DNA from 4 places in the Staphylococcus sp. M0911 genome. Region 1 is predicted to be linked to each of the others. Evidence: riboswitches for the same ligand, from Rfam matches in the RefSeq annotation. Region 1 holds a riboswitch; each other region holds the start of a gene.

Region 1 (8,327 bases):
CTTAGTTTCAAGTAAATTAATCCAATACTTGTTACATCATCATACAACCATGACATTTGCATTAATTATAGGCTTCGTTATTGGATCTATATTTGCCGTCTATCCAGGTTTACCTCATTCCGCTTTGACATGGATCATTTCAATTGTCACTTTAATTATTGGCTTTATCGTTAGCTATGTCTTAGGACAAATAACTGCTAAAAATGAAGAACAAATATAAAAAGAAAGGCTCTCAAACACTTTGGTGTATGAGAGCCTTTTGATTATTTATTAATTATTCTTTGTTACCTTTTACTTTGTCGATAACGTTATTTACTGCTTCTTTAACTTTACCAGAAGCTTTATCTTCTTTACCTTCTTTTTCAAGGTTTTCATTATCAGTTACGTTACCTACAGTTTCTTTTACATTACCTTTTGCTTGTTCGAATTTATCTTCAGCCATGATGAATTCCTCCTAGAATTTATTTTGTAAGTTATTATGATTAATTTATACCACTATTCGTACTATATAAACATTTATTATCAAAAAATTTATATTAATTGAGTGTTTATTATGAAAATAATGCCTTTTTCATTATGTTATGCTTGCAAGAAAGGAGTGGTTTAATGTTAGTATTGATCATTCATTTATTAGCAACTTTATTAATATTAATATCTTTAATTTTAATTATTAAAAATCAATTCACTAAGCCTAATCATAATGCCATGTTACCTTCTGTACTTCTACTCATTGCTTCATTAATATTGTTATTTTATAACATATTAAAATGAGCTATTGGATAACTATGGATTGAATCAACATTTAAATATACAAAAATCCTCAAGCATTTTCGTCTTGAGGATTTTACTGTTTCAATCATTATTCTGCTGGCACAACGGCACCATCATATTTTTTATTAATGTAGTCTTTAATTTCTTTTGAACGTAAAACTTTCATTAATTCTTTAATTTTCTTATCATCTTTATGTCCATCTTTAACTGCGATTAAGTTAGCATATGGATTATCTTTAGCTTTTTCATATGCGATTGAATCTTTTTTAGGATTTAATTTTTGATCAATAGCATAGTTTGAGTTAATAATCACTGCATCTGCATCTTGTTTTTGATAGATTTTAGGCAAGAATTCTGCTGATTGTTTGTTATTAAATTTGATATCTTTTTTATTTTCAGTGATGTCACTGAATTTTGCATCTTCAATTTTAACACCTTTTTTAATTTTAATTAATCCTTCATCCACGAAGAATTTAAGGAAACGACCTTGTTCTGCAGGGTTGTTAGATACGTATACTGTTGCGCCTTTAGGTAAATCTTTTAAACTTTTGTATTTTTTAGAGTAAACTGCCATTGGTTCTAATTCTACGTCACCAGCTGACTCAATTTTGTATCCTTTTTCTTTACTTTCAGTTTTTAAGTAAGGTGTGTGTTGGAAGAAGTTGGCATCTAATTCACCTTTATCTAATAATTTGTTAGGCGTTGTATAGTCATTGATTGTTTGAATATCTAATTTATAACCTTTTTTCTCTAATAATGGTTTGGCTTTTTCTAGAATTTCTGCGTGTGGTGCAGGTGAAGCTCCGACTTTAATCGTCTTGTCATCATCCTTACCTCCACATGCTGCTAATGCTACGGTTAAAGATAGTAATAATAAAATACCTAAAATTTTCTTCATTGATTTATCCCCTTTTCTTTAGCGTTTATCAATTTTATTTGTAACCCAATCACCAATAAATTGGATGATGAATACAATAATTAAGATGAAAACTGTTGAAACTAAAATAACGTCATTTTGATTTCGAGTGAAACCAGTTAAGTATGCTAAGTTACCTAAACCACCCGCACCAATAACGCCGGCAATTGCTGTAGATCCTACTAATGCAATTGCTGTTACTGTCAAGCCTGATACTAACGCCGGCATTGCTTCAGGTAGTAATACTTTTCTTACTACAGTCCAAGTATTAGCACCCATAGACCATGCTGCTTCAATTACCCCTTTATCTATTTCTTTGAAAGCAATTTCTACTAATCTAGCATAGAATGGCGCTGCACCTATGATTAAGGCAGGCAATGCACCTGTTGGACCACTTATTGTACCTAATACAACACTTGTAAATGGTATTAATAAAAGGATTAAAATGATGAACGGTATCGCTCTAAATAAGTTCACTATAAATGAAACAATTGAATAAAAAATTCTTGCAACTTTCGAATGACTCTTAGCTGATAAAAATAATAAAACACCTAAAATCAATCCAAATATAAAAGCAAATATTGTTGATACAACAGTCATATAAAGTGTTTCAACAATGGCTTGCCAAACTTCTGGCCATTGGACGTTTGGCATTGTAATCATTTCTTGGAGTATTTCTCCAACTGACTTACCCATGTCTTAACACCTCCACATTCACATGTTTCTCATGAAGATTATTTTTGAAATCTTCAAAATTTTCAGAACTTATAAAAGGTATATGGACGACTAAAAATCCTAACGTACCATTTCTTGTATTCTTAATGTCAGCTTCCAAAATGTTGACTTCAATCTGATGTGTTTTCGTAATGTACGATATAATCGGTTGAGTTGTATTTTCACCGTTAAAGTTTAATCGAACTATGTATGCATTGTTATCTAATGGTTCTAATGCATCTAATGACTCTTCAAAATCCTCATTTAAATCATCTTTTACAAATCGTCGTGTTACCTCGTGTTGTGGATTTTCAAATACCTGGCTTACTTGACCTTGTTCTATCACTCGTCCGTTTTCCATAACTGCAACTTCATCACATATTCGGCGAATGACTTGCATTTCATGCGTGATTAACACGATTGTTAAATTTTGTTGCTCACGTATTTTTAATAATAAGTCTAAAATTTCATCTGTAGTTTGAGGATCAAGTGCACTCGTTGCTTCATCACAAAGCAATACTGTCGGATCATTGGCTAATGCTCTAGCAATACCCACTCTTTGTTTTTGTCCACCAGACAACTCAGATGGATATGCATTTTCTCGACCTTTCAACCCTACAAGTTCTATTAATTCATTGGCCTTACGTTTAGCTTCTCCTCTAGATAAGCCTGCAATTTCTAGTGGGAATGTAATATTTTTAAGAACTGTTCTCGACCATAGTAAATTAAAATGTTGGAAAATCATACTTACTTTTTGGCGTTTCTTACGTAAATCTGACTTCGATAATTGACTTATATTATCTCCATCAATAATAACTTCTCCAGAAGTGGGTGCTTCTAAATTATTAAACATTCTAATTAAAGTACTCTTACCTGCTCCAGAAAAACCAATCACCCCAAAAATGGAACCGGATTGAATGTTTAAATCAACGTGATCTACAGCGAGTACGTCTTTATTTTTCGTATGATATCGTTTCACGATTTGTTTTAACTCAATCACGTTAATGCCTCCTTGTTTATAACTAATACAAATTAAAAAATGCTTCCTCAAAACTTTAGACTGTTTGAGAAAGCATTTTAAAATATCTTTCTCTCATCTTCTAAAGTTTACCTTTATGTGAATTGGCACCATTTCTATATAAGACGGTTGCCGGGCTTCGTAGGGCACATCCCTCCACCTCTCTCGATAAGAGTGTTTGCATGATTTAATTTTATTTAATCCTACCATCACGGTAGAGATTCGTCAATAATTATTTTAAATTTTCTAACAAATAAGGAACAGACCTAAATGCATACAACCTTTTCACTTCTTTATCCTTATTCATTAACATTAATACTGGTACTGACATAATTTGATGTGTTTCACTAAATTTCGGATGAAAGTTCATATCGATTTTCTTAACGGGGAGTTTCAAGATTTCATTTGCTATATCCAACATTCTTTCAGACACTTTACACGTTCCACATGTTGGCGTATACCCGAAAATAAGATGTTTTTCTTCTCCAAAATTTTCTGTCACATCGTCTATTTCTATAGATTTACTCATTCACTAAAACTAACCTTTCAGTTTTTAAATTAGGTATAAGGGATTTCTCTTTCTTGCAATTAAATCCATGTTTGGTAAGTACATGTGCTAAATAATTTTTAGGACAGTTTGCCACTTCGCAAAATGTTTTATCTACAAAAATATGTTCAGACTCACTTAAATATCGTTTGAACCATTTTCTAATTCGATCCCCTTCGTCATCTGAATCAGCTAAGACGAAAACTTGTTTACCATAAAGTGATTCTATCATATCATCGATCTTATCTATACTCATAGTACCATGCGTACAGATAATACTTACCGGTTCTGCGATGACTTGCTGCACTCGTTTTTTATCAGATTTACCTTCAACAATGATTACTTTGTTCACAATAGTCATAAGTATTCACCCTTTAAAAATCGAAAATTAACTATCACTATTCATTTCCACGAGGATTCTGCTTATAAAACATATACTGCAAAAACTTAAAATGAATTAACCATTTTATTACACTGTTAATATCATTTTTACAAATGTCATAAATGTTTTTTAATCTAAGTTCATCAAATTGTATGTACTCTTGCTTATATATTCCTTGCATTCGGGTCGCCTTTGCTTTCGCAATGGCATAAGTGTTTCCAAAATCTAAAGATTTAAAAAACACTAAAAAAACTCCTTGATACGAGATCGAGGAGTTTACTAATATTATTCGCCAATCATTTCTGAATATTGATCTGCTGATAATAATTCGTCAATTTGGCTTTCGTCGCTAATTTCTACTTTAACCATCCATGCTTTTTCATATGGTGATTCGTTTACAAATTCAGGACTATCTTCTAATTCTTCATTAACTTCAACTACTTTACCAGTAATTGGTGCATATAATTCAGATACAGTTTTTACAGATTCAACACTACCGAAAGTGTCGCCTTCGTTTAATTCATCATCAGTTTCAGGTAATTCAACGAATACGATATCACCTAACTCATTTTGAGCATATTCAGTAATACCAATTGTCGCTACATTTCCTTCAACTTTAACCCATTCGTGTTCTTTAGAGTATTTAAATTCGTTTGGTACTGCCACGATAAATCCCCTCCTAATTTTAAGTACATTTTAATGATGCCATACCCGCAATTATCAATCAACTATTATCTAAAAATTTTAAACCTTAAAATATTCGGGTTTAAAAATGTAAATTGCTATTTTTATAACTTTATTAAAATGAAAGTTCACTTTTTATAATTTGAAACAATCTACTTTTATAACCAAGTATTTTTATATTCTTCTTCTTTAAAGCCTAATGTAATCTTATCACCTAATATAGCTAACGGACGTTTCACTAACATGCCATCTGAAGCAAGTAATTCAAAACGTTCTTCGTCTGATAAGTCATTTAATTTATTTTTTAAATCTAATTCACGATATTTGGCACCGTGCGTATTAAATAATTTTTTAGTATCTACACCAGTTTTATCTACTATTTCTTTAAATTCATTTTTCGTAGGTGTATGTTGAACGATATCAATAGGTTCATAACTTACACCGTATTCATCTAAAAATTTAGCTGCTTTTTTGCAAGTTGTACAATTAGCATATTGGTAAAATTTAATCATCGATTTGCCTCCTTTATCTCTTAAATCCAATATATCATGTTATTTTAGAAAACGCTCTACTTTTTAAGCTTATTTTTTTATTTAAGTATTTCCATCCGTTATAATAAATTTACTAAACTTTTTCAAAGGAGCTTTTATAAATGGAAAGTATTAAAACAACTGAACAATTTAACAACACTGTCCAAAACGATCAACCTGTCATCGTCAAATTCGAAGCAGGCTGGTGCCCTGATTGTAAAGCAATGGATATGTGGATAGACCCTATCGTTGAAAAATATAAAGATTATGAATGGTATACTGTTAATCGTGATGAATTAGAAGATGTAACTGCTGAAAATGATGTTATGGGTATTCCAAGTATTTTAGTATTTAAAAATGGTGAAAAGTTAGCTCATTTACACTCAGCAAAAGCTAAATCACCTGAACAAGTAGAATCATTCTTAGACGAAACATTCAATAAATAATATACAAAAATGGTCGAGACACTAATTAAGTATCATAAGTAACCACTTTATGGTTTATGACTTAGTTATGGTCTCGACCTTATTTGATTATAACTCTATATAATCACTTTAATACTCTGAGATTAAATCTCTATTCTTACGTTTAGCTTTTGTCATTGGTTCTTCTAAATCGGTAAGATATAAGAATCCTGCTAAAATTTCATCATCTTCAATATTTAATGCTTTACGTATTTTAGGTTCAAAAATATATGCAGGCGATTTCCAACATGTACCGATACCCGCTTCATAAAGTAATAACATTAAATTTTGGGCAAATGCACCGAATGCAAAGTAATTTTCTCTATTTTGACGTTGTCTTGGATCAGCTTTCATAATCAACAACAACATACCGCCTAATTTCGTCACTTTATCATAATGATCTGCTCGCTTTTCAGGACTATTTGGGAAAGCAAAGCGTGTAATATCTTCACTCATATTTCCTAATCTATCTTTAGCAACATGTACAACTCGCCAAGGTTCTCTCATACCATGGTTAGGAGCATCGGTAGCTTTTTCTATAGCTTCATATAAAGCATTATCATCGATAGTCATATCGTGTTTAAACTTCTTGACGCTTCTTCTATTTGATATTGCATCTTGTAGTTCCAATCATATCGCTCCTTCTTCGTTCATTGATAATCTTTATCAATTATAAATTATATTTAGGCTTTGTTCAAATTGTCTACTTACTTATTATAGAAATCTATTTGTTTTTTCAATTCTTCTATGTGAATTTGTCCTGGAGCTTGCGGTTCATTTAAGCAACCATAGGATACAGTACCACCAAATACGCCCTGTGCCGTGCGACTAACTATGCCAATATCAGACATTGCTATGCCAATAATATGTTGATTTAAAGCATCAGCAGAGTCTTTGACCGCTTCTAATAGATGTAATACATCTTTTTCGTCATTTGGCATGACAGCCACTTTTAAATAGTCTGCTTCAAATTGATGCATTTTATAATAAGTGAATTTTAATTCTTCTAATGACGGTGTTTCATTAAAATTATGATGTGATAGTACCACTTGAATGCCTTTTTGATGTGCCTTATTTATGAATGATAAATAAGTATTTTTATCTTTTTTGTCATCCCATTCAATGTCTAACATCTCATATCCTGATTCATTAATAAGCTTTTGAATCACATTTTGATATTCCATTTCATTCACATGACCCTTACCTCCTTGGGAATTAGATCTATATGTGATTAATACTTTAAATTCAAATGGCAATTCCTTTAACTCATTAATAACTTGTTTAACTCCTGTAACATCAGTCCATTGATCTATCCTTAATTCAATAATATCAATACTATCTTGATAGAACTCTAAATCTTTAAACAAATCATTTATCGTTGCATCTTCAGGCGCAATCGTTACGGCTATATCTACCTTGCTCATATCAATCCCTCATTTCATTCAATACATCATTTATTGTTTATTATTTTAAACCAAATCATATCAAACCGCCATAAAGCGCGATTGCATAGTACATCTTAGAAAAAGATTTATATATGATTGAGATAAATATTTGCGGGTATAAAAATAATATATACAAAATATAGGAGGTAATCATATATGGCAGTTCAATATGAAACTAAAGCAACAAACGTTGGTGGACGTAAAGGACACGTTCAAACTGATGATAATGCGATAAATGTAGATGTATTACCACCTCAACAAGCAGATGGTAAAGCAACAAATCCTGAGCAACTATTTGCTGCAGGTTATGCATCATGCTTTAATGGTGCTTTTGATTTAATCTTAAAACAAAACAAAGTACGTGATGCAGAACCAGAAGTAACTCTTACAGTAAGATTAGAAGATGATCCAGACGCTGAAAGTCCAAAATTAAGCGTAGATATTGATGCAAAAGTGAAGAATGTATTATCTCAAGAAGATGCAGAAAAATATCTTCAAGACGCACATGACTTTTGCCCATATTCTAAAGCAACACGCGGTAATATCGATGTTAATTTAAATGTTAAAGTAGAAGACTAAATAAAAATAGCGTTTAAAAGATTGAATACGAAAGGCACGTTCTTAGTTGAACGTGCCTATTTTTATATTAACTCTTTAAGTAATTTCCCCCATCCTACCAATAATTTTGGTATACTGAATATATAATATATGCAAACAAGTAATTAAATAATTATTTTATCAAAGTTGTTAAAAGTGTTTTTGGCTGTTTTTAAATTATTATTGAAAGTTTTTATTAAATATTTTATTATGTAATTAATTAGCCACTTCAAATTAATCAACCCTTTGAATCAGGAGG
Region 2 (8,327 bases), 550 kb from region 1:
TAGATATTAAACTTTTTAGAACAGAGCCAGACAAAGTTAAGAGCAAAATTGAATTAAGAGGAGACGACCCTAAAGTAGTCGATGAGGTATTAGAATTAGATGAAAAGCGTCGTACATTAATAAGCAAGACAGAAGAGATGAAAGCGAAACGTAATAAAGTAAGTGAAGAAATCGCTCAGAAAAAACGTAATAAAGAAAATGCTGATGATGTTATTGCTGAAATGCGTCAATTAGGTGATGACATTAAAGAATATGATACACAATTAAATGAAATTGATAATAAAATGACAGACATTCTATGTCGTATTCCAAACCTTATCAATGACGATGTGCCACAAGGTGCTTCAGATGAAGAAAATATCGAAGTTAAAAAGTGGGGTACACCACGTGAATTTGATTTCGAAGCGAAAGCACACTGGGATATCGTAGAAGATCTTAAAATGGCTGACTTCGATCGTGCCGCTAAAATTTCTGGTGCACGTTTCGTTTATCTAACAAGAGACGGTGCACAATTAGAACGTGCATTAATGAACTACATGATTACGAAACATACAACACAACATGGTTACACTGAAATGATGGTACCTCAATTAGTTAACGCTGATACAATGTATGGTACTGGTCAATTACCTAAATTCGAAGAAGATTTATTTAAAGTGGAAAAAGAAGGATTATATACAATTCCAACTGCTGAAGTACCTTTAACAAACTTCTATCGTGATGAAATCATCCAACCAGGTGTCTTACCTGAAAAATTCACTGGACAATCTGCATGTTTCCGTAGTGAAGCGGGTTCAGCTGGTAGAGATACAAGAGGTTTAATTCGTTTACACCAATTCGACAAAGTTGAAATGGTACGCTTTGAAAAACCTGAAGATTCTTGGGATGCTTTAGAAGAAATGACTACAAACGCTGAAGCGATCTTAGAAGAATTAGGATTACCATATCGTCGTGTTATCTTATGTACTGGAGACATTGGTTTCAGTGCTAGTAAAACATACGACTTAGAAGTATGGTTACCAAGCTATAACGACTACAAAGAAATCAGTTCATGTTCAAACTGTACTGACTTCCAAGCACGACGTGCCAATATCCGTTTCAAACGTGATAATGCAGCTAAACCTGAATTAGCGCATACGTTAAACGGTAGTGGTTTAGCTGTAGGTCGTACATTCGCAGCAATCGTTGAGAACTACCAAAATGAAGATGGTACAGTAACAATCCCTGAAGCCTTAGTACCATTCATGGGTGGTAAAACTCATATTCAAAAGCCAACTAAATAATTTAGATTGTTAGCGAATAAATAAGCTATACAATGCGCGGTAATGAAGAGCCATCATTGCCGCGTATTTTTTATGCGAATAATCAAAAGTAAGAGGGTAGGGGAGGGTCATTAAGTAAAATTTAGATGCAAAAATAGAGGAGGGTCTAATTGTTTACGGAAAATTCTGTCATATTATAAACGCTGTATTTACGACGTTTTTAAAATGAGGGTTGTCTTACGTCACACATACCGACGTCTAAAGTGATTGCCGTTTTCATCATTGTATATTAGACTTGAGTTTATTATTTAAACGTAAATGCATTTGGTACTAGAAAGGGGAGGCAAGATGACCCATCTCACATTTAGACAAGGTGTTAAAGAATGTATTCCAACATTATTAGGATATGCAGGTGTTGGTATTTCATTCGGTATTGTTGCTGCATCTCAAAAGTTTAGTTTATTAGAAATTATATTACTTTGTTTAATTATTTATGCTGGTGCGGCGCAATTTATTATATGTGCGTTAGTCATAGCTGGAACACCGATAACAGCGATAGTGTTGACAACGTTTATTGTTAATTCACGTATGTTTTTATTAAGTATGACGTTAGCACCTAATTTTAAGTCTTATAGTTTATGGAATCGAATTGGACTTGGTTCTTTAGTGACCGATGAAACGTTTGGTGTAGCCATCACACCTTATGTAAAAGGAGAACCTATTAATGATCGTTGGTTGCACGGTTTAAACATTACAGCATATTTGTTTTGGACCTTTTCTTGTGTAGTTGGTGCTATATTCGGCAAATATATTTCGAATCCAGAGATGTTAGGATTAGATTTTGCGATTACGGCTATGTTTGTATTTTTAGGTATTGCTCAATTTGAATCTGTTAAAAAGTCTAAGATCAACATCTATCTCGTGCTTATTCTATGTGTCATTGTGATGATGTTAACGTTAAGCTTTGTTATGCCTTCATATGTAGCGATTATTATATCTGCGGTTGTCGCTTCTACATTAGGGGTGGTGATGGACAGATGATGACAGATCAACATATGTTAATCATTATTATTCTATGTGGTATTGTTACGATTTTAGTCAGAGTGATTCCATTTATGATGATTTCACGAGTGAATTTACCTGACGTTTTGATTCGATGGTTATCCTTTATTCCAATTACACTTTTTACAGCACTCGTCTTGGACGGTTTGATTCAACAACATGAGGGTAGTGTAGGCTATACACTCAATGTGCCATTCATTATTGCATTAATACCAACTATATTATTAGCCATCTATACGAGAAGTCTAACCTGGACGATTTTAGGTGGTATTGCATTTATCGCTCTGTTGAGATTCTTTCTATAGAAATCAAGGTCTATATATTGAATTTCGCAAATGAGTTAGTTAAAATTTAAGTAGTTAGAAAATTTAGATAATTAATGTATTTATTCAAAACTTAATCATAAAATCTTATTCAGAGAAGTTGAGGGACTTGGCCCATAGACGCTTCAGCAACCGGCTACAAAGAATACGAGTACGGTGCTAAAACCAACGAGCACTCGAATGATAAGTACTGAACCGCTTCTTACTTTTCATAGAGTAAGAAGCTTTTTTATTTAAAGGAGGATGGATTCATATATGTCGAATTATACAGTTGATACATTAGAATTAGGCCATTTTACGACAGAGTCAGGAGAAACGATACAAAATTTAAAATTAACATATGAACATGTAGGTTATCCTGGACAACCATTAGCATTAGTTTGCCATGCACTAACTGGCAATCATCTTACATATGGTACAGATGAACATCCAGGTTGGTGGCGTGAAATTATTGATGGCGGATATATACCTATTAATGATTATCAATTTTTAACATTCAACGTGATAGGGAGTCCATTTGGTTCAAGTTCAAAGCATAATGACCCACATTTTCCAGATCATTTAACATTAAGAGATATCGTACGTGCACTTGAGAAGGGGATAGAAGCACTAGGATTTAATAAAATAGATATTTTAATCGGTGGTAGTCTAGGAGGTATGCAAGCACTAGAATTACTTTATAACCGACGATTCCAAGTGGATAAAGCGGTCATACTTGCTGCTACAGATAAAACCTCATCGTACAGTTGTGCCTTTAATGAGATTGCTAGGCAAGCTATTCATATCGGTGGTAAAGAAGGTTTAAGTATTGCCCGTCAATTAGGATTCTTAACTTATCGTTCTTCTAAAAGTTATGATCAACGCTTCACGCCTGAAGAGGTAGTTAGTTATCAACAACATCAAGGTAATAAGTTCAAAGAATCATTTGATTTATCATGTTATTTAACACTGCTGGACGTCTTAGATAGTCATAATATTGATAGAGGTAGAGATGATGTTGATGAAGTGTTTAAATCATTAGACACAAAGGTATTAACGATGGGATTCATAGATGATTTGTTGTATCCAGATGATCAAGTATTAGCGACAGGGCAACGCTTTAAATATCACAGACACTTCTTTGTACCAGATAACGTGGGTCACGATGGTTTCTTACTTAACTTTGAAGATTGGGCGCCTAATTTATATCACTTTTTAAATGCGAAACATATTCGACGATAATGACTAAAACCATGTTCTAATGTTAATTTTATAAGGTTGAATATCGATGTTAAAAGTATAGTATATAAAGAGAATACAAATCGAGAAATTAAATAGGTGGCTATGAGATGAAACAATTGATAATTATATTAAATGCATTGAATTATATAGTTATAGCATCATTAATAATATTCAACTTCAATAATCTATCTGAAAAGGGATTAGATATATGTAGATATTTCCTTTTTATTAGTTGTGTTTTATTTATATTTTCCTTAATTATGTATTTACTAACTAAGAAAGAATTTGTTTTAAAAAGTAGTTTTATTAATCTAGTTAATTTAATTGTAATATTTCCAATTCTACTATTAATAATGATTTGATTTTCATATTACTATGCTTGCTTTTAAAAGGTTTATCGTAATGAATTTTAATTAAAAATTTGTAAAAACTATAGATTATTTCACTCTAAAGTACTGCTGGAATTGACCGACATAAATACCAGTAGTACTTTATTGTTTATTTTTTTCAAAGAGGTTAAAATGGTAATTATAGTCAAAAAAGTATGGGAGTGGCGTGTGTGTTTTCAAAAATACAACCTAAAGCAACTATGATAGGTACATTAGCATTAGTGATAGTCGCTTTAGTAACACATGTATTACCTATTCTCGGCTTAATTTTATGTTTATTTGCAACAATCCCAGGTGTCGTATTATGGAACAAATCTATTCAGTCATTTGGAATTAGTGCCTTAGTAACAGTTATAATTACAACATTATTAGGTAATACATTCGTCTTAAGTATAATGGTTTTAGTGATTTTAACGAGTTTAATCATTGGACAATTACTTAAGGAAAGAGCAACAAAAGAAAGAATTTTATATGTAACAACGGTATCTCTAAGTTTAATGACATTGATAGGATTCATGTTATTACAAGTATTTGATAAAATCCCAAGAGCAGCCGCATTAGTTAACCCTGTTAAAGAAACCGTTCATAACATGTTATTAACAAGTGGAGCAGATGCTGATTACAGACAGATGCTTGAAGAAAGTATCCGCCAAATGACGGTCCAACTCCCTAGTTATCTCATTATTATCGTTTTTCTTTTCGTTTTAATTAATCTGATCATAACATTTCCAATCCTGCGCAAATTCAAAGTAGCTACGCCAATATTTAAGCCGCTATTCGCTTGGCAAATGAATCGTACGCTATTAACAATCTATATTATTGATTTACTTTGTGTAATGTTTGCGACCCAACCAAGTACGTTCCAGAGTATCGTCTTAAACTTTGAAGTTGTGTTATCATTAGTGATGTACATTCAAGGGATGAGCGTGATACATTTCTTCGGAAAAGCGAAGCGACTACCGAATGTAGTAACTATCATATTAATGGTTATAGGGACATTATTAACGCCAATGACTCACATTGTAGGGTTATTAGGTGTCATCGATTTATGTATCAATTTAAAACAACTAATGAACAATAATAATAAAAAGTGATGAGAGGTGGAAGAATGAACCGTCAATCCACTAAAAAAGCTTTGCTCATACCATTTATCATAATGGTACTGACTGCTATAGCATTAGTCATCGTTTGGTTTATATTTAACCAAATCGTGGCAGGCATAGCTGCAGGAATATTACTAGTAATGATTATTGCTAGTGGATTCTTGCTAAGACAAGCTTTTATGAAAATGGACAGTTATGTGGATGGTTTAAGTGGTCATATTACAACAAGTAGTAATAAGGCGATTAAACACTTACCGATCGGGATGATTGTGTTAGATGAGAACGACCATATTGAATGGGTTAACCAATTTATGTCTGAACATTTAACAACTAATGTTATTTCAGAATCGGTAAACGAAATATTTCCTAATATCTTAAAGCAATTGGAGAAAGTTCAAGAAGTAGAGATTGAACATGAAAATTATCATTATAGAGTACGTTATTCAAGCAATGAACATTGCTTATACTTCTTCGATATTACAGATGAAGTGCAAACGAACCAATTATATGAAGATTCAAAACCCATTATTGCAACATTATTCTTAGATAACTACGATGAAATTACGCAAAACATGAATGACACACAACGTTCTGAAATTAACTCAATGGTTACACGTGTGATTAGTCGTTGGGCATCAGAATATAATATTTATTTCAAACGTTATAATTCAGACCAATTCGTAGCCTATTTAAATCAAAAGATCTTAGCGGAAATCGAAGACTCAAATTTCAACATTTTAAGTCAATTACGTGAGAAAAGTGTTGGTTACCGAGCACAATTGACATTAAGTATTGGTGTCGGTGAAGGTACTGAAAATCTTATCGACTTAGGTGAATTATCACAATCAGGTCTAGACTTAGCACTAGGTCGTGGTGGTGACCAAGTCGCTATTAAAAACATGAACGGCAACGTACGTTTCTACGGTGGTAAGACTGACCCTATGGAAAAACGTACACGTGTAAGAGCACGTGTTATCTCACACGCATTAAAAGATATCTTAACCGAAGGCGATAAAGTCATCGTAATGGGACATAAACGACCTGACTTAGATGCCATTGGTGCAGCCATCGGTGTGTCTAGATTCGCTTTAATGAATAATCTAGAAGCATATGTTGTGTTGAATGAATCTGATATCGATCCAACATTACGTCGTGTCATGGATGAAATTGATAAGAAACCAGAACTTAAAGAACGATTTATTACATCTGACGATGCATGGGATATGATGACATCTAAAACAACGGTTGTTGTCGTTGATACGCATAAACCAGAAATGGTTCTAGATGAAAATGTCTTAAACAAAGCAAATCGTAAAGTGGTAATTGACCATCATAGACGTGGTGAAAGCTTTATCTCAAATCCACTACTGGTTTATATGGAACCTTATGCAAGTTCAACAGCCGAACTTGTCACAGAGTTGCTAGAATATCAACCAACTGAACAGCGTTTAACACGTCTTGAATCTACTGTTATGTATGCAGGTATTATTGTTGATACAAGAAACTTCACATTACGTACGGGTTCAAGAACGTTCGATGCCGCAAGTTATTTACGAGCGCATGGTGCCGATACTATTCTTACACAACACTTCTTAAAAGATGATGTGGATACGTACATTAATCGTTCTGAATTAATTAGAACAGTCGAAGTACAAGATAACGGTGTTGCCATTGCACATGGCTCAGACGATAAAATTTATCATCCTGTTACAGTTGCACAAGCAGCCGATGAGTTGTTAAGTTTAGAAGGTATAGAAGCTTCATATGTCGTTGCCAAACGTGAAGACAACCTAGTCGGTATCTCAGCCCGTTCATTAGGTTCAGTTAATGTACAATTAACAATGGAAGCCCTAGGTGGCGGGGGTCACTTGACGAATGCAGCGACACAATTAAAAGGTGTCTCAGTGGAAGACGCCATCGTACAATTACAACAAGCAATAACAGAACAAATGAGTAGGAGTGAAGACGCATGAAAGTAATTTTCACACAAGATGTTAAAGGTAAAGGTAAAAAAGGCGAAGTTAAAGACGTACCAGTAGGTTATGCAAATAACTTCTTATTAAAAAATAATTACGCCGTTGAAGCTACACCTGGTAACTTAAAACAATTAGAACAACAAAATAAACGTGCTGAAGCAGACAGACAACAAGAAATTGATGATGCAAAAGCATTAAAAGAAAAATTAGCTAACATCGAAGTTGAAGTATCTGCTAAAACAGGTGAAGGCGGTAAATTATTTGGTTCAGTAAGTACGAAACAAATTGCCCAAGCCCTTAAAGATCAACATGACATTAAATTAGATAAACGTAAAATGGATTTACCACAAGGTATCCACACATTAGGTTATACAAACGTACCTGTTAAATTAGATAAAGAAGTTGAAGGTACTATTCGTGTGCATACAGTAGAACAATAAAGATGGATTGAAAATAGAGGTGTAATCAATAATGGATAGTATGTACGAGCAAAATCAAATGCCACATAGCAATGAAGCCGAACAATCTGTCTTAGGTGCCATTATTATTGATCCGGAATTAATTAATACAACTCAGGAAGTGTTACTTCCTGAGTCATTTTATAGAGGCGCCCATCAACATATTTTCCGTGCGATGATGCACTTAAATGAAGATAATAAAGAAATTGATGTAGTGACGTTAATGGATCAATTAACGACTGAAGGAAGTTTGAGTGAAGCGGGTGGCCCGCAATACCTTGCAGAATTATCTACTAATGTTCCTACAACAAGAAATGTTCAATATTATACTGATATCGTATTTAAGCATGCGCTTAAACGTAAGTTAATACAGACTGCTGATAGTATCGCCAATGACGGATACAATGATGAGTTAGAATTAGATACGATCTTGAGTGATGCAGAACGACGTATTTTAGAGCTATCATCAACACGTGAGAGCGATGGTTTTAAAGATATTCGAGATGTATTAGGACAAGTGTATGAAACTGCTG
Region 3 (8,327 bases), 1.2 Mb from region 1:
TCTGGTAAACCAGTAGCGGTATTTAAAACACATGAAGAAGCGCCACGAGTATTAATTTCAAATTCAGTTTTAGTACCTGAATGGGCGAACTGGGATCACTTTAATGAACTAGATAAAAAAGGCTTAATGATGTATGGCCAAATGACAGCAGGTAGTTGGATTTATATTGGTTCACAAGGTATCGTTCAAGGTACTTATGAAACATTTGCTGAACTTGGTAATCAAGAATATCAAAGTGATTTAACTGGTACAGTAACACTTACTGCTGGATTAGGTGGTATGGGCGGTGCACAACCACTTGCTGTGACTATGAATAATGGTGTAGCTATTTGTGTAGATGTCGACGAAAGTCGTGTTGATAAACGTGTCGAAACAAAATATTGCGATATCAAAACTAACGATTTAGATGAAGCATTAAAATTAGCTGAAGACGCTAGACAAAAAGGGGAAGCTTTATCTATTGGATTAGTAGGTAATGCAGTAGACATTCACAAAGCTATTTTAGACAAAGGATTTAAGATTGATATTATTACTGACCAAACAAGTGCACATGACCCATTAAACGGTTATGTCCCACAAGGTTACTCAGTTGAAGAAGCTAAAAAACTACGTAAAGAAGATCCGAAAAAATATGTAGAATTATCTCAAGATTCAATGGCCAAACATGTTGAATTAATGCTTGAATTCCAAAAACAAGGTGCTGTTGCGTTTGATTATGGTAACAATATCCGTCAAGTTGCATATAACAACGGTGTGAAAAATGCATTTGATTTCCCAGGATTTGTGCCGGCATATATTAGACCATTATTCTGTGAAGGAAAAGGTCCATTCCGCTTTGCAGCGTTAAGTGGTGATCCAAAAGATATTGAACGTGCAGATGAAGAAATGAGAAAGTTATTCCCAGATAATGAAAAATTAATTCGTTGGTTAGATCTTGCAGAAGAAAAAATTTCTTACCAAGGTTTACCATCAAGAATTGCATGGCTAGGCTATGAAGAACGTGCCAAAATGGGTCTAGCACTTAATAAATTAGTGCGTGATGGTGAAATTTCTGCACCGATTGTTATCGGACGAGATCATTTAGATTCTGGTTCAGTAGCAAGTCCGAACCGTGAAACAGAAGGTATGCGTGACGGAAGTGATGCAGTAGGTGACTGGGCTGTACTTAATGCATTAATTAATACAGCAGCAGGTGGCTCTTGGATTTCATTCCACCATGGCGGTGGCGTAGGTATGGGTTATTCATTACATGCTGGTATGGTTGTTGTTGCAGATGGTTCAGAACGTGCAGATCGTCGATTAGGACGTGTATTAACTACAGATCCGGGTATGGGAGTAGTAAGACACGTTGATGCTGGTTATGACATCGCCATTCAAACGGCAAAAGATAAAGGCATCAAAATTCCAATGATTGATGAAGCAGGTGATAAATAATGAACGATTTAATTATTCAAAACATTAAAGAGCTTATTTTACCAAAATCAACTGATCGTCCTTTAAAAGGTGCAGAACTTGATCAACTAGATGTGATTGAAAATGGTACGGTCGTTGTGAACGATGGCAAAATTGTATATTCAGGATCACATACTGATAAATATGATGCTGAACAAGTGATTGATGCAACAGGTAAAGTTGTGTCACCATCATTGATTGATGCACACACGCACTTAGTTTTCGGTGGCTCAAGAGAACATGAAATGTCATTGAAACGTCAAGGTAAATCTTATTTAGAAATATTAGAATCAGGTGGCGGTATTTTATCAACAGTTAAAGCCACACGTGACATAAGTGAAGAAGATTTATTCAAAAAAGCTGAACACGATTTACTAACAATGATTCAACATGGTGTTTTAGGTGTTGAAAGTAAAAGTGGTTATGGTCTAGATAAAGAAAATGAATTGAAACAATTAAGAGTATCTAATCGTTTAGCAGAGAAATACGGTTTAGATATGAGACACACCTTCCTAGGACCACATGCGGTTCCAGAAGAAGCGGAGTCTAATGAGGCGTTCTTAAATGAGATGATTGAACTTTTACCAGAAGTTAAAGAATATGCAGACTTTGCAGATATCTTCTGTGAAACAGGTGTATTCTCAGTTGAAGAATCTAGACATTATATGCAAAAAGCGAAAGAGGCAGGATTTAAAGTTAAAATTCATGCTGATGAAATTGATCCACTTGGTGGTCTAGAGTTAGCTATTGATGAAAATGCAATTTCTGCTGATCATCTTGTTGCTTCAAGTGCAGAAGGTAAAGCTAAATTAAAAAATAGTGACACAGTAGCCGTATTATTACCAGCAACGACATTCTATTTAGATAAAAACGATTATGCAGATGCAAGAGGCATGTTAGATAATGATGGGGCTATCGCTATTGCAACTGACTACAATCCTGGTAGTAGCGTAACTAATAACTTACAATTGGCAATGGCAATAGCCGCATTAAAATTAAAACTTTCACCAAATGAAGTTTGGAATGCTGTAACAGTTAATGCAGCAAAAGCAATTGATTTAGACGCAGGTACAATCAATGAAGGTGACAAAGCTAACATTGTTATTTGGAATGCGCCGAACCATGAATATATTCCTTATCACTTTGGTATCAACCATGCTCAAAAAGTGATTAAAGATGGTAGAGTCATTGTGGATAATGAATTTTCATTAGACTAGGACAAAGTGTTCATTGATATGACCGTGCCGACGTTGTCGGTACGGTTTTTTGTTTATAATAAAAGGAGAAAAAATATATTTTTAGAAAAGTTTGACAATTATGTTAGTATATATAGAAAAATAGTTTTAGGTTGAAAGGGATGGAGATATCAATGACTGGTTATACAGATTACGTGAATTGGCGACGTACATTTCACCAATTCCCTGAAATATCAGAGGAAGAATATGAAACTACGCAACGACTTAAACGTATATTAGAAGCACATGATATAAAAATTTTAGATTTACCGTTAGATACAGGATTAATTGCAGAAATTGGACAAGGGGACCAAATGATTGCGATTAGAACTGATATAGACGCACTACCTATCAATGAGCAAGTTGAACATGAATTTACATCAACCAATCAAGGTGTCATGCATGCGTGTGGTCATGATATTCATATGGCAAGTATATTAGGGGTTGCAACACAATTGAAAGCCCAAGAGAGTGAATTAAATGGTCGAGTGAGAATCATATTCCAAGCGGCTGAAGAGCTAGGTCATGGAGCTAAAAAGGTAGTAGATACAAGGGCATTAGATGGTGTGAAAGCAGTATTAGGATTCCATAATTATCCAACGATGGACATTGGTGACTTTGCTATAAAGAAAGGGCCTATTACGTCTGCTGTAGATCGCTTCGAATTTGAGATTAAAGGAAAAGGGGCACATGCTGCTAAACCAGAACAGGGTAATGACCCAACCGTTGCTTTAGGTCAACTGATTAATAGTTTACAAACGATTGTAAGTAGAAATTTATCTGCTTTTGATAATGCAGTTGTTACTATTGGTGAAATTTCATGTGGAAATACATGGAATGTCATTGCCGATCAAGCCTATGTACAAGGGACTGTCCGTTCATTTAAACCAGAACATAGAGCATATATCGAACAACGAATGAATGATATTGCTGATGGTTTAGCACGAACATTTAATATACAGGTAGATTGCCGATATACACGACTTCCTGGAACAGTAATTAATGATGATGAATTAACTGATATGGCGATAGAAGTAGCAAAAGATATCGGTTATCATGTCTCAATGATGGATTTACCATTAACGATTGGTGAAGACTTTTCAGGTTATACAGAAACGTATCCTGGTGTATTTGCATTCATAGGATCTAATAGTGAGTATGACTTACATCATCCTTTATATGATCCAGATGAGCGTATTTTAGAAAAAGTGCCAACTTATTTTGTGACACTGGCGAAACGTCTTCTGAATCAATAGTCACTATACATTGTATAAAGATAATATGATTAACATCTGGATAACCTTGGGTATATGACAACATATACAAATTGAGGAGATGAATTTAAAATGTCAGCACAAGATCCTAGAAATAAATTCAAATCAACAGACTATGAAAAACAAGAGCAGCCACTTCCAGGCTTGCAAAGTCAATTAACACCTGAACCCGATTGTGGTGAGACATCATACGTCGGACACGGGCGATTAAAAGGATATAAAATGTTAGTCACAGGTGGCGATTCTGCCATTGGACGCGCAGCAGCTATTGCTTATGCTAAAGAAGGCGCAGATGTTGCGATTAATTATCTTCCAAGTGAAGACAAAGACGCACAAGACGTTAAACAAGTGATTGAAGAAGCGGGACAAAAAGCAGTGCTAATACCTGGTGATATACGTGATGAACAATTTAACTATGACATGGTCGAAGAAGCACATCAACAGCTTGGTGGACTTGATAATGTAACATTAGTCGCTGGACATCAACAATACCATGATGATATTCGAGGATTTGATACTCAATCATTTAAAGAGACATTTGAAACCAATGTATATCCAATATTTTGGACAGTACAAAAAGCATTAGAGTATTTACAACCTGGGGCATCAATTACTACAACGTCATCTGTTCAAGGATATAATCCAAGCCCTATCTTACACGACTATGCCGCTTCAAAAGCTGCCATTATCTCATTGACGAAAAGTTTATCAGAAGAGCTTGGCGCAAAAGGTATTCGTGTCAATTGTGTGGCACCAGGACCATTTTGGTCACCTTTACAAATTACTGGTGGACAACCACAACGTAATATTCCGAAATTCGGTAAAAATACACCACTTGGCCGTGCAGGTCAACCTGTTGAACTATCAGGAACATATGTACTTTTAGCATCTGAAGAATCAAGTTATACAACCGGACAAGTCTTCGGTGTGACAGGCGGCATTCAAATTAACTAATGAATAGCAGTTGGTCGATAAAGTGTTAATACTTTATCGACCATTTTTTTGTGACAAATTATATGATAACTATATCCAATTTTATTATGAATTTGGAATAAAAATATGTTTAATGTAAAATAAAAATATAAAATTATTAACCTTTTTAAAGAATGGAATTTAATTAAAGAATACAGATATATCTAAGGGATAGGTAATTTATACGACAAATTGCAATAGAAATCTTATATCTAAAGGAGATAATAACATGGTGAAAGATACGTTTATAAGGATTGCTCCGTTCATAATAGGTATAATCGCTATAGTTGTATTTTCATTATTTACTACGAATCAATGGTTTTTAATCATTTTATTACTTTTATTTGCTTTAACCAATGCATTAAAAAATCTGTATTTTGTTAATAAAAATATTAAAAATCATATCATATGGATTAATAAAACAATCGACCGGTTATTAGGTATTATTATCGGTTGTTTATGGATTGTATTTTTTATGATGATATTATTTCAACAAAATTATACATGGATTACTTTCTTAATTGTATTGGTAACTATGACGTTTGTTTTTTATATAGAAACTAAATTACAAATTGAAGATGATACGCAAAGGAAAAACCATCGAGATTATAAAGTCATCTCTAAACAACGTGAACAACAATTAAAAATACTGATAATTAGTATGACAATCATTTCTATTATTTTAATGATGGTATCACTTTATTTAAAATGGTGGGTCGCCTTTGGTATAGCTATTGCAATATTATTCGTAGTTGCTGTTGCATTAATTATTTATGAAAAATATTTTACGACGAAGTTATAATTTATGATTGACGTCGTAGGAATTATCTTGTAACGTAAACGTTAAATATGAATCACTTATCAAGAGAAGTGGAGGGACTGGCCCTGTGAAGCTTCGGCAACATTGAATCATGTGCCAATTCCAGTAACCTATCTAGGTTTGAAGATAAGGGGATAATCGTTGTAGATGGACCTCTTTTCTTTATTATAAAGTAAAGAGGTATTTTTTTATTTAAGGAAGTAGGTCTAATAATGAAAGAAACAAAAAAGGGTAATGCTTGGGCGTTATTTCCGTTATTATTATTTATGTTGTTATTTTTAGGTGTAGGTATCATATCAGGTGATTTCACGACAATGCCTTTAAATGTTGCGATAACGATTACGGTAATCGTTGCTTTGTTGATGAATCGCAAAGAAAAATTTGCTACTAAAGTTGAAGTGTTTACTAAAGGTGCAGGTCATTCAAATATTATTTTAATGATGCTTATCTTTATTTTAGCAGGCGCTTTTTCAACGACGACAGAGAAAATGGGTGGCGTGACTTCAACTGTAAATTTAGGGTTGTCACTTATTCCTGAAAACTTAATTATAGTCGGTTTATTTATCATTTGTATGTTTGTTTCCATTTCAATGGGAACATCAGTAGGTACAGTAGCAGCAATTGCACCGGTAGGATTTGGATTTGCACAAGCTACAGATGTATCTGCAGCTTTAGCTATGGCTACAGTTGTTGGTGGCGCTATGTTTGGAGATAATCTTTCTATGATTTCTGATACTACGATAGCGGCTGTACGTACACAACATACGAAGATGAAAGATAAATTTAAAGTAAACTTTAGAATTGTTTTGCCAGGTGCGATATTAACCATAGTTGTACTATTTTTCCTAACAAATGGAATTTCCATGGATCATTCTAAAAGTTATGATTTCCAATTAGTTAAAGTCATTCCGTATTTATTGGTGTTGATACTAGCGCTAGTTGGTGTCAATGTGATTATCGTCCTTATTGGTGGGACAGTTTTATCTGGAGTCATTGGCCTTATTGATGGCTCATTTGGTTGGAAAGGATTACTAAGTGCTGTATCTAAAGGAATTATAGGTATGGAAGATATTGCTATGATTGCCTTATTAATTGGTGGTTTAGTAGGACTTATTCAACATAATGGCGGTATAGATTGGTTGTTAAATGTAGTCAGAGGTCGCGTGAAATCTAAACGAGGAGCTGAAATAGGCATTGCCAGTTTAGTAAGTGTGGCAGATATTGCAACAGCTAATAATACTATTTCAATCATTATGTCAGGACCATTAGCTAAAAATATTGCAGATGAATATGATGTTGATCCACGTAAATCAGCTAGTATTTTAGATATATTTGGTGGGTGTTTCCAAGGCTTATTACCATATAGTCCTCAAGTGATTTCAGCTGCAGGAGTAGCGGGCATCTCACCATTCTTACTCGTTCCTTATAGTATTTATCCTATCATGCTTGGTGTATGCGGATTGATTGCTATTTTAATTGGTTATCCAAAATTAAAAAACAAAGCATAAAACGATTATAAACTGAGACGATTTAGTCTCGGTTTTTTAATTGATAAATAGAACAATACAGAGAAAATGTTTCAAGTCAGTGTTTTAATGGTAAACTAGACTAAATGTGTAGAAGCGCAATCTTTTTTAATGTATAAATGTTTGGAAGTTTGAACAAATACGTTAAAATAGTATTAAGAGTGAAAGTAGGTGACTGAAAGTGGCAAAGTATAATGTGGAAAATGAATATGTAGAAATTGATATTGAACGTTTATTAAAATATTCACCAGAAACAATTTATGAAGCTTGGACGAAAGAAGATATTCTCAAACAATGGTTTATGACGTCGAAACGTACGAATAAATCATTTGAAGCTGATGTCCAAGAAGGTGGTAAGTATCGTATCGTTGATAGTAGAAATGGTAAACAAAATATTATCGAAGGTACATACGAAGAATTAGTCATGGATGAATTTATTAAAATGACAATAGGTATGCCAGGCTTAAGTAACGAGGAGGATATTATAGAAGTAGAATTCTTCGAACGTGAATCAGGTGGCACCCAAATGTTCTTCTATTATCAATCATATATGGAACGTGAAAGAAGATTAACCAATCTTGAATACAAACAGAAAAAGAAAGAATACCATGATTCAACTGCGCATGGATTTGAACTTATGTTTGACAAAATGAATGCAGTATTAGAAGAAATTGAAGAACAGAAAAATAATTAATTTGAATTAATCAATAGTAATATATAAGCCAGTAAATGAATTTAAGAAAGTTCATTTACTGGCTTTTTATCTTTATAGACAAAATGATTATTTGAGTTCACCTTTTTCTTTCCGTTCATTATATTTTCTGAGCAGTGTTTCAAAGAAAATATGATAACTAATAAAACTTGAATAATCAGTGCCATCATTTAAATAGAATGTATTACTAGATACATACACATTATAATTTGCTTGTTGGGCTAACGTATTATCTTTCATCGTTGTGACTGAGATAAAATATTTTTGTCTCAATTGCAATAGCTGTGTTACTTCTTTTAATTGATAAGTTTCACCAGATAGCGAAATGATAAAGAA
Region 4 (8,327 bases), 880 kb from region 1:
TTTTCTTTCTTTAATCATGGACATGACATACCTATAGGCACATTAAGTGCCAATTTAATAGGTGGCTTTTTTATGGGATTTTTGTCGGCTTTAACTATTAAGTTATTTAACAATAATCCTTTATTAAAAAAAGCTGTCACTACTGGATTCATGGGAGCATTGACTACTTTTTCTACATTTCAATTCGAACTCGTTCAAATGTTTAATCAGCAACAATGGGCGTTATTAATCTTTTATGCTTTGATTAGTTACATCCTATGTATCCTTTTATGTTTATTAGGCAAGAAATTAGGTGAGCAGATATGATAATGACAATGGTATTAGTTATGCTGGGCGGCGGTATTGGTGCGATGAGTCGTGCGTTGATATCAAATTACTTCAATCACTTTAATACCAGATTACCTGTTGGTACTTTGATAGTTAATATTGTTGGATGTATGTTAATTGGTGCCATATCAGGCTTATCACTTCACATCAAATGGATGAATCCATTCTTCATCACAGGTATTTTAGGCGGGTTAACAACATTTTCAACCTTATCTAATGAACTTGTAGGCATGGTATCTCCTCAATTTAAGCCTATACCTTTTATTATTTATACGCTCTTGCAATTTGTTGGTGCCTTTGCAAGTTGCTATTTTGCATATCATTTATTTCAATAACTAATGATATTCATTAAAACCACGTCCCCTGTTCGATTGAGGACGTGGTTTTGTCATATTATTTCCCATTAAATTCTGAAGGGTCTGGCCCAATTCTTTTATTTTGATTTAGGTCATCTAATTTTTTCATTTGGTCATCATTTAATTCAAAATCTAATATATTTAGATTTTCGTCAATACGGTGAGGTGTTACTGATTTAGGAATTGTGACTACTTGATGTTGATAGTTCCATCTAATAATCACTTGTGCTGGCGTTTGCCCAACTTCTTGTGCTACTTGATTAACTACTTCATCATCTAATATTTGCGCGTTCATTAATGGTGACCAAGATTCCATCACAATATTTTGAACATCTAAATATTGTCTCAACTCTTTTTGAGTTAAGTATGGATGGAACTCAACTTGGTTAATTACAGGCTTAATAGATACTTGAGCTAGTAACGCTTCAAAATGATCTACATTAAAGTTACTCACTCCAATATTTTTAACACGCTCTTGTTTATATAAATCTTCCATACCTTGCCATGTATCTATCATTAGGGCTTCATTCGTACCCGGCCAATGCATTAAATACAAATCTAGATAATCTAAATCTAACCTTTTCAAACTATTTTCGTAGGCTTGTTCAACATTTTCTCTACCATAATCTTCTAACCATAATTTTGAGGTAATAAATAAATCCTCACGTTTTAAGCCTGCAGATTCAAGCCCTTCTTTAATACCTTGTCCTACCTTTTCTTCATTACCATATACCTTTGCTGTATCGATACTTCTATATCCATTTTCAATTGCGTATTTAACAGCTTTTGTACAATCATCATTATTTTCAACTCTAAATGTACCTAGACCAACTTTCGGCATCGTATGACCATTATAAAATTTAATATTATCCATACATTCCCACTCCTTAAATACAATTTCAATATTCTATACCCTATGAAAGTAGATAAAACTCAGATTAAACATAAGTCATATAAATTTCAATATCTGTGCTCAAAACTAAAAAAGCTAGTAGAGATAAAATCCCTACTAGCTTCGTTGATATTTAATTAAATGATTCGATTTGTTCCATGATTTGTTGTAAATCATCGACATTATATTGAATACGTCCATGGAATACAAATTTGTTAAAGAATTCATCTAGTTGTTCAGGTCCAACTAATACTTTGACATTACTATTTTGAGCATAATTAGAAATAGTAACATCTCCTTCATTTTTAGGGTTAAAGTAAAGAATAGATGTTGGTGTATACTTAGTATTTAATTTACTTTGTAAGTCACCAGCTACATTCTGTATTTGTTGAATCTCATCTGAATAGTTTATAAATGATAATGATTTTTCGTCACTATTTTGATCAAGTACTAATGTTTGAGGCGTTCCTTTATCTAATTCCAACGTATTAAATACTTGTTCCATTGTTGGTAGCTCAGAAAATTGAGCGCCACTAATACCATTATATACATGACCTTTTAATAATTGAGAATCAATAATATATAATCCAGTACGTGTAAGAACGAGATGACTAATTCTTTCAATCTTATTTAATTCATTTGTCGGTAAGAAAATATTAGCCATGATATGCATATCTTCAGGACGAATACGTTTTTCATTGACTAAACGCTCACGAATACCAATTAATCGCATATCAGTTACATATTCACTATGGTTTTTAGAAAATAGCTTTAATGCATCAATTTCTCTTTCTTTACTATTTACTGTAGCTTCATAATCTTCTTTTTGTTTCGTAACTGTCTTTTTATTCTCAATACGTTCTTTTTCCAAAGCTTCTTCATGAGATGCCTTTATACTTTGTTCTTTTTGTTGGTATTCTTCTTCTGTTTGTTGCTTAATCTTTTTCTTACTATTTAATGCAATTAAAAATAGTACAAAAAAGATAATTGCAATAACTACTGCAACAATTAACCCTATACCAATAGGTGAAGATAAACTCATCACATCAACGCTCCTTTTATATGATCAATACAATTAATTATAAAACATAATCAAGACATTTTCGACATCTTGTCGCAATTTATCTTATTATATTTCAAACATCTCACATGCTATTTTGTTTAAGCCTTGTTAATCGTATCTTTTAAAACGTTGACTTTATCCAATTTTTCCCATGGTAATAATACGTCAGTACGTCCAAAATGACCGTATGCAGCAGTTTGTTTATAAATAGGTTGTTTTAAATCTAACATTTTAATGATACCAGCTGGTCTTAAATCAAAGTTTGCTCTAACTGCTTCTACTAATTCAGACTCAGACACTTTACCTGTCCCGAACGTATCAATAGCTATAGATACTGGTTCAGCTACACCAATAGCATAAGCAAGTTGTACTTCACATTGTTCAGCTAATTCTGCAGCAACAATATTCTTCGCTACATATCTTGCAGCATAAGCGGCAGAACGGTCTACTTTAGTTGGATCCTTACCACTGAAGCAACCACCACCATGGCGTGCATAACCTCCGTACGTATCTACAATAATCTTACGTCCTGTTAATCCAGCATCCCCTTGTGGTCCACCGATTACAAAACGTCCTGTAGGATTAATATAGAATTTCGTCTTATCATCCATTAATGATTCTGGAACAGTTGGATAAATGACATGTTTTTTAATATCGTTTTGAATTTCTTCTAACGATTTATCTTCAGCGTGTTGTGTTGATACAACAATAGTATCAATGCGTTTAGGTTTATCATTTTCATCATATTCTACAGTGACTTGAACCTTACCATCTGGACGTAAATAATCTATAATGTCATCTTTACGTACATCTGATAGACGTTTCGCTAATTGATGAGATAAGAAAATAGGTAACGGCATATAAGTATCTGTTTCGTTTGTAGCATAGCCAAACATTAATCCTTGGTCACCTGCACCAGTTGCTTCAATTTCTTCTTCAGAAATATCATCACGGTATTCTAATGCTGTATCAACACCTTGAGCGATATCTGGTGATTGTTCATCAATTGCAGTTAAAACCGCCATTGTTTGTGAATCATAACCATATTTGGCACGTGTATAACCAATATCTTTAATTGTCTCTCTTACTACTTTTGGAATGTCAACATATGTCGTTGTTGAAATTTCACCTGAAATTAATGCCATTCCGGTTGTCACTGTTGTCTCACAAGCGACACGTGCATTAGGGTCGTCTTTAAGAATTTCGTCTAAGATTGCATCAGATACCTGATCAGCAATTTTATCTGGATGTCCTTCAGTTACTGATTCTGAAGTAAATAATCGTTTATTGTTAGTCATGTTTTGCTCCTTTTAAAATATATTACGATAATTCTCTTTTATATGAGCTAAATAAAAGAGCCTTCTACTACTACCTAGATAGAGTGAAGGCTCTTATACGTCCATTCGCTCTTATCGTTCAGACATTATGTGTCTGCAAACGGTTTGGCACCTTTCTTTTTATATGTAAAAAGAGGTTGCTGGGTTTCATTGGGTCCATGTCCCTCCACCACTCAGGATAAGAGAATCCGTTAAAATTAATACTACCTAATAAGAGAATTAATGTCAATTTATGATTTAAGTTATTTTAGTAATAATTTACGGTGGATTAATTAAATTGATATGTTATACTATTGAAATGTAAAGGCTTACATTATAACTATCTGGAGGGATTAAGTATGTCGATTGATACATACTCTGAAACGTCAAAAATTAAACAATTATTAGAAAAACCATCAACGAAGTTTCAACTATCAACAACTCAACTTTACAATAAGATCTTAGATAATAATGAAGGTGAACTTACTGAATTAGGCGCTATTAACGCAAGCACTGGTAAATATACTGGTCGCTCACCAAAAGATAAGTTTATCGTTACTGAACCTTCATATAGAGATAATGTAGATTGGGGAGACGTCAATCAACCTATCGATGAAGAAACATTCTTAAAACTTTATAATAAAGTATTAGATTACTTAGGTAAAAAAGATGAACTATATGTGTTTAACGGCTACGCAGGTAGTGATAAAGATTCACGTTTAAAATTAACTGTCATTAACGAATTAGCATGGCATAATTTATTTGCACATAATATGTTCATTCGTCCTGAATCTAAAGAAGAAGCAAAATCAATCAAACCTAACTTTACGATTGTATCAGCACCACATTTTAAAGCTGATCCTGAAGTTGATGGTACGAAAACTGAAACGTTTGTCATTGTATCATTTAAGCATAAGGTTATTTTAATCGGTGGCACAGAATACGCTGGTGAAATGAAAAAAGGTATCTTCTCAGTAATGAACTACTTATTACCTATGCAAGATATTATGAGTATGCATTGCTCTGCTAACGTAGGAGAAAAAGGCGATGTCGCATTATTCTTTGGGTTATCAGGTACAGGTAAAACAACGTTATCAGCTGATCCTGAAAGAAAATTAATCGGTGACGATGAACATGGTTGGAATAAAAATGGTGTGTTCAACATTGAAGGTGGTTGCTACGCAAAAGCGATCAATCTTTCAAAAGAAAAAGAACCACAAATTTATGATGCTATTGAATACGGCACTATCCTAGAAAACACAGTCGTTAAAGAAGATGGTACTGTTGATTTCGATGATAATAAATTCACTGAAAATACAAGAGCGGCATACCCTATTCATCATATTGATAATATTGTATTACCTTCAAAAGCAGCACATCCTAATACGATTATCTTTTTAACTGCAGATGCATTTGGTGTGATTCCTCCAATTTCAAAATTAACTAAAGATCAAGCAATGTATCATTTCTTAAGTGGATTCACGTCTAAATTAGCAGGTACTGAACGTGGTGTAACTGAACCAGAACCATCATTCTCTACTTGTTTCGGCGCACCATTCTTACCACTACATCCAACTGTTTATGCAGACCTATTAGGTGAATTAATTGATAAACATGATGTTGATGTGTATTTAGTTAACACTGGATGGACTGGCGGAAAATATGGTGTTGGTAGAAGAATTAGTTTACACTATACGCGTCAAATGGTTAACCAAGCAATCTCAGGTAAATTAAAAGATGCAGAGTTTACAAAAGACTCAACATTTGGTTTAAATATTCCAGTTGAAATCGAAGATGTACCAAAAACTATTTTAAATCCTATTAATGCTTGGAGCGACGCTGAAAAATATAAAGCACAAGCAAATGATCTTATCCAACGATTCGAAGATAACTTCAAAAAATTCGGCCCTGAAGTGGAACATATTTCTGACAAAGGTGCTTTCAATAAATAAAAGTAAAGCGCGGCAGACTTAAATCTGCTGCGCTATTTTTTGTTTGTTTCTATTTGAGTCATCCATTTATGTATATACGTTAAAGTTTCTTGCAAAGCAAATGGTCGAGGTACATGTCCTTCTTCCATTTGATAACATGTATCATAAGGTGCACCAATATCTTTCAATTGTCGTTCTAGATAATAAGCTTGATGAATACCTACCTGTTTATCTTTACCACCATGTACAATTAAAATCGGTGGACTTTGCGGTGTAATATATTGTATCGCTTCTCTAACTTCATATGCTTCATGATCTTTTTTAGGATGTCCTACCATTCTTCTCAGCATCCCTCTTAAATCCACACGCTCTTCATACATTAAATGTATATCAGAAACACCACCCCAAATGATATAACTATCAACTGGTAAATCTTGAAATGTTAGCAAGCCTTGCAACCCACCACGAGAAAATCCAATCATATGTATAAACGCGTTGGGATATTTTGAATGTAATATGCGTATAAGTTCAGTGACATCATTTAAATCTCCTCGATAAAACTCATCTTTACCTTCACTACCATTATTACCTCTATAATAAGGGCCTACAACAAGTGTGTGCTCATTGGAAAATTGCATTAAACGAGCTGCTCGTACCCGACCAACTTGTCCTTTTCCGCCTCTTAAATAAACCACGATTCGATTAACTTTACTATATGGTGTCATCATTAGTGCTTTCACTTTTAGATGATCAACATCATAAGTGATTTCATCAAACTGGTGCGTAGCTATTTCAATCGGCATTCTTTTCATTTTAATAAAGTCCAAGTGAAGTCACCCTTTCAAAACAGTGTAAAATGGCGTCATCTTGTAGCAAAAAACTACGTTCACTATATGGTATGTCTTTAATAGAAGTAAAAAGACAAGGGCCATCTGTTTCTAAATAGTCAGTTCGATTGGCTAAAGATGAAACTTGAATAAAATAAACATCTTTGACGAGCCTAGTGGCATCGTTAGTTTTCACAGTATATTGAGCAATATACTGCATTTCTTCTACATATGCGCCGGTTTCTTCATATAATTCTCGTTGGATAGCATCAATACTTGATTCTCCATGTTCTCTTTTGCCGCCAGGAAATTCAATACCTCTATTTTTATGTCGAGTAAATAATAACTTCCCTTGGTATACTGGTATTGCAAGAACGTGATTACCTGTTGGATTATCTGTATTCGCTTTATATGTTAACTGCACTTCTCTTTGGTCTTTATCTAAAAACTTCAAGTACATCACATTCCTTTATAATATGTTAAAATAACTGTATTCAAAATTCTGGTTGGAGGCTTTTTTATGAAAAAAATATTTCTAGCCTTGATACATTTTTATCAACGCTATATATCTCCATTAACACCACCTACTTGTCGCTTTTATCCTACATGTTCAGAATATACGCGTGAAGCGATTCAATATCATGGTGCTTTCAAAGGATTATATTTAGGCATTCGACGCATACTCAAATGCCATCCACTACATAAAGGTGGCTATGACCCAGTACCGCTTGCTAAAAATAAGTCTAAACATCACCATTAATACATTCTAATTTACTTCTATCAACTACTGGGGGGATGAATGCAATCATTCCCTCTTTTAAAATACCTTCATTTTCCACAAAATCATTTTCAAAATAATAGCCTGCTGGCGTCACATCTCCAGGATAATCACCATATTGAGATAACATCGCAGTAAAATATCGACTCAATCCATATTCGTACATACCACCTACAACAATATTAATACCCCTATTTTTTAGATAATCAATGGTTTCGATAACACGGTCAATGCCACCTAATCTAAACGGCTTGAGTACGACCGTATCAATTGGATAATGCGAAACAATAAACTGAATATCATCAATTGATGTAGCTTTTTCATCAATAGCAATAGGTAATTGAGGTTCATCATCAAACTGTTTTAAGGTATTAATATTAGCAAATGGTTCTTCTATATATAATATGTTCTGCTTAGTATTTTTATTTATTTCTTGGTATTGATTGATATCGAGTGACTCATTTGCATCGATGACAATATCAAATGGAAATTCTAATGACTTTAATTTATTAATATCAGAAATTAATTGATTTGAATATTTCACTTTTATACGTTTAGGTTGTGTTTGCTTTAACGTCGCAAATTGGGCATCACTCCATCCACTCACGGTAGCACCATATTCAACCTTAAATGCTTTAAGTTTATAATACATTTGATATAACGCCATGACAACTGTACTGCGGGCTGCCGGACAATGATTTAATGTATTCAATAATGCCTGCCATTCTTCAAACGAATGTACATCTTTATTTTTAATTGATACAAACCACTGTTCAATCTGTTGTTTAACCGATGATATGGTTTCCTTATCATACCATGGTGTTTTAAAGGCATTGC

The links. A riboswitch is a leader RNA that binds a small molecule or an ion and turns the genes downstream of it on or off. The one in region 1 is predicted to bind S-adenosylmethionine.
Region 2: linked by a shared signal. The riboswitch ahead of metX (homoserine O-acetyltransferase MetX) and the one ahead of ssp1_RS09140 (methionine ABC transporter ATP-binding protein) in region 1 are both predicted to bind S-adenosylmethionine.
Region 3: linked by a shared signal. The riboswitch ahead of ssp1_RS02885 (Na+/H+ antiporter NhaC family protein) and the one ahead of ssp1_RS09140 (methionine ABC transporter ATP-binding protein) in region 1 are both predicted to bind S-adenosylmethionine.
Region 4: linked by a shared signal. The riboswitch ahead of metK (methionine adenosyltransferase) and the one ahead of ssp1_RS09140 (methionine ABC transporter ATP-binding protein) in region 1 are both predicted to bind S-adenosylmethionine.

The regions. Positions count from the first base shown of each region.
Region 1 is NZ_CP022881.1:1,897,796-1,906,122, forward strand. Features, by position in the region: gene popT (polyprenyl-phosphate transporter PopT) at 1-220, shown strand, start outside; gene ssp1_RS09125 (CsbD family protein) at 275-445, opposite strand; gene ssp1_RS11915 (hypothetical protein) at 607-771, shown strand; gene ssp1_RS09130 (MetQ/NlpA family ABC transporter substrate-binding protein) at 860-1,669, opposite strand; gene ssp1_RS09135 (methionine ABC transporter permease) at 1,688-2,383, opposite strand; gene ssp1_RS09140 (methionine ABC transporter ATP-binding protein) at 2,376-3,401, opposite strand; SAM riboswitch class I at 3,492-3,594, opposite strand; gene ssp1_RS09145 (thioredoxin family protein) at 3,652-3,948, opposite strand; gene ssp1_RS09150 (toprim domain-containing protein) at 3,941-4,327, opposite strand; gene gcvH (glycine cleavage system protein GcvH) at 4,634-5,014, opposite strand; gene ssp1_RS09165 (arsenate reductase family protein) at 5,191-5,544, opposite strand; gene ssp1_RS09170 (thioredoxin family protein) at 5,685-6,008, shown strand; gene ssp1_RS09175 (nitroreductase family protein) at 6,117-6,656, opposite strand; gene aroD (type I 3-dehydroquinate dehydratase) at 6,734-7,450, opposite strand; gene ssp1_RS09185 (organic hydroperoxide resistance protein) at 7,628-8,050, shown strand.
Region 2 is NZ_CP022881.1:12,463-20,789, forward strand. Features, by position in the region: gene serS (serine--tRNA ligase) at 1-1,283, shown strand, start outside; gene ssp1_RS00050 (AzlC family ABC transporter permease) at 1,611-2,303, shown strand; gene ssp1_RS00055 (AzlD domain-containing protein) at 2,300-2,629, shown strand; SAM riboswitch class I at 2,732-2,837, shown strand; gene metX (homoserine O-acetyltransferase MetX) at 2,903-3,868, shown strand; gene ssp1_RS00070 (YybS family protein) at 4,413-5,351, shown strand; gene ssp1_RS00075 (DHH family phosphoesterase) at 5,366-7,333, shown strand; gene rplI (50S ribosomal protein L9) at 7,330-7,776, shown strand; gene dnaB (replicative DNA helicase) at 7,808-8,327, shown strand, end outside.
Region 3 is NZ_CP022881.1:623,158-631,484, forward strand. Features, by position in the region: gene hutU (urocanate hydratase) at 1-1,434, shown strand, start outside; gene hutI (imidazolonepropionase) at 1,434-2,669, shown strand; gene ssp1_RS02870 (amidohydrolase) at 2,822-3,943, shown strand; gene ssp1_RS02875 (SDR family oxidoreductase) at 4,034-4,915, shown strand; gene ssp1_RS02880 (hypothetical protein) at 5,163-5,735, shown strand; SAM riboswitch class I at 5,789-5,886, shown strand; gene ssp1_RS02885 (Na+/H+ antiporter NhaC family protein) at 5,966-7,261, shown strand; gene ssp1_RS02890 (SRPBCC family protein) at 7,461-7,973, shown strand; gene ssp1_RS02895 (MurR/RpiR family transcriptional regulator) at 8,061-8,327, opposite strand, start outside.
Region 4 is NZ_CP022881.1:1,018,963-1,027,289, reverse strand. Features, by position in the region: gene crcB (fluoride efflux transporter CrcB) at 1-306, shown strand, start outside; gene ssp1_RS05155 (fluoride efflux transporter FluC) at 306-662, shown strand; gene ssp1_RS05150 (aldo/keto reductase) at 721-1,557, opposite strand; gene ssp1_RS05145 (NERD domain-containing protein) at 1,709-2,617, opposite strand; gene metK (methionine adenosyltransferase) at 2,737-3,936, opposite strand; SAM riboswitch class I at 4,045-4,160, opposite strand; gene pckA (phosphoenolpyruvate carboxykinase (ATP)) at 4,314-5,906, shown strand; gene ssp1_RS05130 (alpha/beta hydrolase family protein) at 5,939-6,688, opposite strand; gene ytkD (RNA deprotection pyrophosphohydrolase) at 6,699-7,172, opposite strand; gene yidD (membrane protein insertion efficiency factor YidD) at 7,233-7,472, shown strand; gene menC (o-succinylbenzoate synthase) at 7,456-8,327, opposite strand, start outside.